Regions from separate parts of the Methylobacterium aquaticum genome, predicted to be linked through region 1. Evidence: predicted binding sites of a transcription regulator. Region 1 holds the regulator's gene; each other region holds the start of a gene.
What was found. Region 1 encodes LexA, which represses DNA repair genes until DNA is damaged. Its sites were predicted from a motif close to TGTTCNNNNTGTGTTCNG; they were not measured.

Region 1 (2,264 bases):
CGTTGAGCTTCATCGTCGCCGACAACACCTTCCAGGGCGTCGCCTCGCTGCCGCCCTCGATCGCCCCGACCCTGTTTGCCCTCGACATCAAGGGCGCCCTGTCGGGCGGTCTCCTCAACGTGATCCTGGTGTTCTTCCTCGTCGAATTGTTCGATGCCACCGGCACGCTGATGGGTGTCGCCAACCGGGCGGGGCTGCTGACCGAGGGCAAGATGGAGCGCCTCGACAAGGCGCTGATGGCGGATTCGTCCTCGATCTTCGTCGGCTCGCTGCTGGGCACGTCGAGCACCACCGCCTACCTCGAGAGCGCGTCCGGCGTCGAGGAGGGCGGCCGCACCGGCCTCACCGCCGCCACGGTGGCGGTCCTGTTCCTCGCCTGCCTGTTCTTCGCGCCGCTCGCCGGCTCGGTTCCGGCCTACGCCACGGCGCCGGCCCTGTTCTACGTCGCCTGCCTGATGCTGCACGAACTGGTCGATCTCGACTGGGACGACCTGACCGAGGTGCTGCCGGCCTGCGTGACGGCGCTGCTGATGCCCTTCACCTACTCGATCGCCAACGGCGTCGCCTTCGGCTTCATCACCTACGCGGTGATCAAGCTGCTCACCGGGCGGTTCCGGGAGGTGAAGCCGGTGGTGTGGGTGATCGCCGGGGTGTTCCTGTTCAAGTTCGTCGCAACGGGGAGCGCGCACTGACGGGCGCGACGCATCTGTACCCTCCCCCCTCTGCGGGGGAGGGTGCCCCGCGGATGCGGGGCGGGAGAGGGGAACCACGCTTCCGGAAAGGGAGCGACCATGGTGACGGGCGCCACCTGGAACAGCGTCGCGCTGCCCCTCTCCCGGCCCCTGCTGACGCAGGGACTACCCTCCCCCGCAGAGGGGGGAGGGTTGAGCGATGCGCCAATCCCCGAATCGATTCAGTACTTCCGCACTAGGCTCACCAGCCTTCCCTGGATCCGCACCCGGTCCGGCCCGAGCACGCGGGTCTCGTAGGCCGGGTTGGCGGCTTCCAGCGCAATCGACGAGCCGCGGCGGCGCAGGCGCTTCAGGGTCGCCTCCTCGTCGTCGATCAGGGCCACGATGATGTCGCCGGTATTGGCGGTCTCCTGGCGGCGGATGACCACGAGGTCGCCGTCGAGGATGCCGGCCTCGATCATCGAATCGCCGCGCACCTCCAGGGCGTAATGCTCGCCGCTGGCCAGGAAGTCCGGCGACATCGCCACCGTACGGCTCTGGCTCTGGATCGCCGAGATCGGCGTACCGGCGGCGATCCGGCCCATCACCGGCACGCTGACCGAGTGACCGTTCTCGTCCGAGGCGGTCGCCATGGCGGGGATGCCGGCTTGCCGCTTCGGCTCGTGGGCACGCCCACCCTCGACCACGCTGGGGTTGAACCGCACCACCTCGGCCCCGGGGGCGGGCGCGGCCTGCGCCGGCCCCGTCACCGTGTCGGGCAGGCGGATCACCTCGATCGCCCGGGCCCGGTTCGGCAGGCGGCGCAGGAAGCCGCGCTCCTCCAGGGCGGTGATCAGGCGATGGATGCCCGATTTCGACTTGAGGTCGAGGGCGTCCTTCATCTCGTCGAAGGACGGGGGAACGCCCGTCTCCCGCATCCTCTGCTGAATGAAGCGGAGCAGGTCCAACTGCTTACGCGTGAGCATGTGACACTCTCATCCCCGCGCTGCCGCGCTCCGGAAACAAATCGCGAACATGGTAAGCGTTCCGCAAGTGTTCCGCAAGCGGGTTCGAAAAGGCGGCGCGAAGGGTGGGCGCGTCGAAGCTTTTTGGCGGCGGGCGATCGGAGATGTTTGGCGACAGCTTCGGAAAACTCTCACTATATCAACAACTTATTCCGATGCCGATTGGTAAGGCGAGGTCGCAGGGCACTCCGCCGCCAGATATCTGTAACATGCTGCGAGCACGCGTTTTCCCGTGCAACATGCGCCGGATCAAGCGCGCTCTCCCTGTGGCTATCATCGGCTCGCCGGACCTTTACAGGGCCGTGAGGGCTGGGCTCGTGGCCCAAGGCACCACTCTCGATAAGGAGCGGGTCGCTAAAGGCGTCAACAGACAAACTGTCGATAAAGCCCCCAAAGGGGAACGTCGTAGCAAACGCAGCCAAGCAATCATCAACGAATTGATGGCCGCAGCCCTGGACGTTGAAGAGGGGCAACCGTGAAAAATTCTACGGCGCCGCTGGAATCGCGCAGGCTGCAGGGATCACCCGGCAAGCATTCCATAAGGTCTGCCGACGATTTCACACAGGAC
Region 2 (2,264 bases), 2.4 Mb from region 1:
CGACGTGCTCGCCGCCGAGGGCGAGAGCGGTCCCCGGCGCTGCTGCGGTTATGCCCGCCAGCAGATCGCCGTCATCGCCGAGCGCGCGGCGGCGCGCGGCGAGGCGTTTCCGGACATCGATCTGGTGCTGGACCGGGTCATCGCGCCGATCCTGTTCCGCATCCTGTTCGACGAGGCGCTGGCGGGGGAGCGGGTGGGGGGGTTGGTGGAGAATGCGTTCTCCGCGTGATGCAGATTTTGTTCGATCTTTCCAAATAAAAGCAAAGCACGTCTCCCCTCTCCCGTGTGGGAGAGGGGCCGGGGGTGAGGGTGATACGGTCCTGAGTCGGGCTCGTAACGTTGTGCTGGCAGCGTGACGCTCAGTGCCTAGTCCTGAAGCGTGTCACCCTCACCCCTACCCCTCTCCCACACGGGAGAAGGGATCCCGCGCTTTAATTTGATGCAATCATGTCAAACAGAAGCGTCTCCCCGCGCCGGCCACATCCGCCCCATCACCTCGTCGCGGCGGATCCAGGCGTGCCAGGCCACAGCAAGGACGTGCAGGCCGAGCACGATCCCGAGCCCCCAGGCGATCCAGTAATGGGCGCCGTAGCCCGCCTGCGACAACGCCTTGTCGACCGGCACGAGGCGCGGGAACGAGAAGACCCCGAACCAGGGCAGGCCGTAGCCGCCCGCCGCCGAGTAGACGTAGCCGCTGACGGGCAGGAGCAGCATCAGGGCGTAGAGGGTGAGATGCGCCAGCGTCGCGGCGATGTGGGCGTGGCGCGACGGCGGCGCACGGTAGGCCGGCTCGCCGGCGACCAGCCGATAGACGAAGCGCAGCGGCAGGAGCAGCAGCACCGTCAGGCCGATCGACTTGTGGATGTCGAGGATCTCGCGCCGCGGCGAGGTGCCGGGCACCTGCCAGGCGGCATAGATGCCCAAGGCCAGCGCCACGACGATCAGCGCCGCCATCAGCCAGTGGAAGCCGCGCTGGACGCGGTCGTAATGGAAAGCTCGGCCGGGCCGTGACATCGGGTGCGCGTCCTCCACGCGAGAATACGGCCGAGCTTTCGCCGGGGATTGGGACGCGAGCGCGGCGGGTTCGTGTCTGAACCGTCGCTGGAGCACGGCCCGGTCGCGCTGCACTCGGGCCGTGCTCCAGGTCTCTGTTTTTGCCGCGTTTTCCGCGACGAACCGGCCTCCGCTTCGTCGCAGAACGCCCTGGCGCGCAGTTGCAACGGCGCGCCCCTCGGGACATATCAGGAACGCATGAGGCGGCCGGCGCGCGGCCCCGATCCGGAGGCCGCCGATGGCGAAGAACCACCAGACCTTCGCCTGCCAGTCCTGCGGCGCGGTCTACAATCGCTGGCGCGGCCGCTGCGAGGCCTGCAACGGCTGGAACACGATCGTCGAGGAGACCGGCGCGGCAAGCCCCGTCTCCGGCCCGGTCGCGACCCGGCCGAGCCGGGCGCGGGGACGGATCTTCCCGCTCGAAGGGCTGACCGGCGAGGTCAAGGAGGCGCCGCGCACCTCGTCGGGCATCGCCGAGCTCGACCGGGTGACGGGGGGCGGCTTCGTGCGCGGCTCGGTGATCCTGCTCGGGGGCGATCCCGGCATCGGCAAGTCGACGCTGCTGATGCAGGCCTCCGCGGCGCTGGCGAAACGGGGCGAGCGCGTCGCCTACATCTCGGGCGAGGAGGCGGTGGGCCAGGTGCGCCTGCGGGCCGAGCGGCTGGGTCTCGCGAGCGCGCCGGTGGAACTCGCCGCCGAGACCAATGTCGAGGACATCATCGCGACCCTGAGCCAGGGCAGGCCGCCGGCGCTCGCCATCATCGATTCGATCCAGACGATGTGGACCGAGACGGTGGAATCGGCCCCCGGCACCGTGACCCAGGTCCGCGGCTCCGCCCAGAGCCTGATCCGCTTCGCCAAGACCTCCGGCACCGCCGTGATCCTGGTCGGCCACGTCACCAAGGACGGGCAGATCGCCGGCCCCCGCGTGGTCGAGCACATGGTCGATGCGGTGGCCTCGTTCGAGGGCGACCAGGGCCACCATTTCCGCATCCTGCGCGCGGTCAAGAACCGCTTCGGCCCGACCGACGAGATCGGCGTGTTCGAGATGACCGACGGGGGGCTCGCCGAGGTGCCGAACCCCTCGGCCCTGTTCCTCGCCGGGCGCGACCTCGCGGCGCCGGGGACCGCGGTCTTCGCCGGCATGGAGGGCACCCGGCCCCTCCTCGTCGAGATCCAGGCCCTGGTGGCGCCGTCCGCCCTCGGCATGC
Region 3 (2,264 bases), 1.2 Mb from region 1:
TAGGAGAACCAGGCGCCCGACTTCTCGACGATGCCGGCCTTGACGCCGAGGTCGATCAGCTCGCCGACCTTCGACACGCCCTCGCCGAACATGATGTCGAACTCGACCTGCTTGAACGGCGGCGCCACCTTGTTCTTGACCACCTTGACCCGGACGCTGTTGCCGATCGGCTGGTCGCGGTCCTTGAGGGTCGAGATGCGGCGGATGTCGAGGCGGACCGAGGCGTAGAACTTCAGCGCGTTGCCGCCCGTCGTGGTCTCGGGGCTGCCGTACATCACGCCGATCTTCATCCGGATCTGGTTGATGAAGATGACCATGCAGTTCGAGCGCGAGATCGAGCCGGTGAGCTTGCGCAGGGCCTGGCTCATCAGGCGGGCCTGGAGGCCCGGCTGCTGGTCGCCCATCTCGCCCTCGATCTCGGCCCGCGGGGTCAGCGCGGCCACCGAATCGACCACCAGCACGTCGATGGCGCCAGAGCGCACCAGGGTGTCGGTGATCTCGAGCGCCTGCTCGCCGGTATCGGGCTGCGAGATCAGCAGGTCGTCGAGGTTGACGCCGAGCTTGCGGGCATAGACCGGATCGAGGGCGTGCTCGGCATCCACGAAGGCGCAGACGCCGCCCTTCTTCTGGGCCTCGGCGATGGTGTGGAGCGCGAGCGTGGTCTTGCCGGAAGATTCAGGCCCGTAGATCTCGATCACCCGGCCGCGCGGCAGGCCGCCGACGCCGAGCGCGATGTCGAGGCCGAGCGACCCGGTCGAGACGACCTCGACCTCCTGCACCTTGTCGCCCTTGCCGAGCCGCATGATCGAGCCCTTGCCGAAGGCGCGCTCGATCTGGGCGAGGGCGGCATCGATCGCCTTCGACTTGTCTTTGTCCATGGTCGGGTTTTCCACCAGTCGCATCTGGGGCTGAGCCATCTCGGCGGGTCCTTATGACAGGAGGGGCGCTAAGTCTCAATCGCGCGGCTGGGCTCTACGTACTTGTTTTGTTCTCATTCGGCAAGGGCGGGAGGGCCATTCGCCGAGGGATTTTCGGGGAGATCAGGGGCCGTCGAGGGCCCGGAGCAGATTGGCGTTCGACCAGGACGGCCAGCCGGTCCCGGCAAAGTCGCGGTCGTGGCTCCAGATGTCGGCATCCAGCAGCCAGGCGCAGGCGAGGACGTGCGCGTCGCTCGTCGAGCCGTTGCGGGAGGCGACGGCGTCGGAGAGGACGCAGGCAGCACTCTCGAGGCGGTCGGAATAATACGAAGCGTCGATGATATCGATGCCGGCCAGGATCACCTCGGCGCGCACAGGTGCTCCCGGCGGGAGATCAGGAACGCTGACCAGGACCCGCCGGACCTCCTCCGCAACGCGGGCGGATGTCGCCACGAGCCGTCGATCGGCAAGCGCATCGAAGATCGATATGGAACGACGCCCCAAGGCAGCGCTCAGGACGATGTTGGTATCGACGACCAACATGCTGGAAGGCCGTCGCCGAGGATTGCTCGCGGCGGCCAGAGTCTCCGTCACTCGGCGCCGCGCTCGGCGAGCAGCCGATCGATGGCGGCGTTCTCTTCCGGCGTATACTTTTCCGCATCCGCCCGGATATCGGCTATCACCTTGCGCATATACTCCGGTGACGCTTGGTGGATCGGCAGCAGAATGCCGACGGTCGCCGTGCCGTTCTTGATCGGCATTGCGTGCGGCAGCGCCTGAATCGCGCCGGCCGACATCTTCTGGAGTTCGCGCATGCTGATCGCGCTCTTCATGGCCGCCTCCTGGTTACATACATGGATGTAAGTCCGGCGGGCGGCGGCCACAAGCACGACGATCCGCGCGCCCTCACCCCGCCATCGTGGTCTTCACCGTCTCGACGAGCTGCTTCAGGCTGAAGGGCTTGGGCAGGAAGTTGAATTCCTCGCCGTCGGGCAGGTTCTTGCGGAACGCGTCCTCGGCATAGCCGGAGACGAAGATCACCTTGAGGCCCGGATGGGCCTTGCGGAGTTCGCGCAAGAGGGTCGGGCCGTCCATCTCGGGCATCACCACGTCGGAGACGACGAGATCGACCGGCACCTCGCGCTCCTGCATGATCTGCAGGGCTTCCAGGCCCGAGGCGGCCTCGAGCACGGTGTAGCCGCGGGCGGTGAGCGCCCGGCCGTTGACGGCCCGGACCGGGTCCTCGTCCTCGACCAGCAGGATCGTGCCCCGCCCGGTGAGATCGCGGGCCGGGGGCTTGGGCGGCTCCGCCGCAGCCGCGGCGGGTGCGGGAAGGGCCGGGGCCCC

Region 2: radA (DNA repair protein RadA) is a predicted target of LexA. The motif match lies at 1,233-1,250, and genes of this name have one in related genera.
Region 3: recA (recombinase RecA) is a predicted target of LexA. The motif match lies at 976-993, and genes of this name have one in related genera.

Annotation. Positions count from the first base shown of each region.
Region 1 covers NZ_CP043627.1:6,591,422-6,593,685, reverse strand. Annotated here, with positions in the region: gene F1D61_RS30495 (NCS2 family permease) at 1-692, shown strand, start outside; gene lexA (transcriptional repressor LexA) at 914-1,657, opposite strand; gene F1D61_RS30485 (hypothetical protein) at 1,762-2,175, shown strand.
Region 2 covers NZ_CP043627.1:4,206,713-4,208,976, reverse strand. Annotated here, with positions in the region: gene F1D61_RS19185 (TetR/AcrR family transcriptional regulator) at 1-229, shown strand, start outside; gene F1D61_RS19180 (cytochrome b) at 451-1,014, opposite strand; gene radA (DNA repair protein RadA) at 1,292-2,264, shown strand, end outside.
Region 3 covers NZ_CP043627.1:5,441,150-5,443,413, reverse strand. Annotated here, with positions in the region: gene recA (recombinase RecA) at 1-917, opposite strand, end outside; gene F1D61_RS24825 (PIN domain-containing protein) at 1,041-1,460, opposite strand; gene F1D61_RS24820 (hypothetical protein) at 1,508-1,750, opposite strand; gene cckA (cell cycle histidine kinase CckA) at 1,824-2,264, opposite strand, start outside.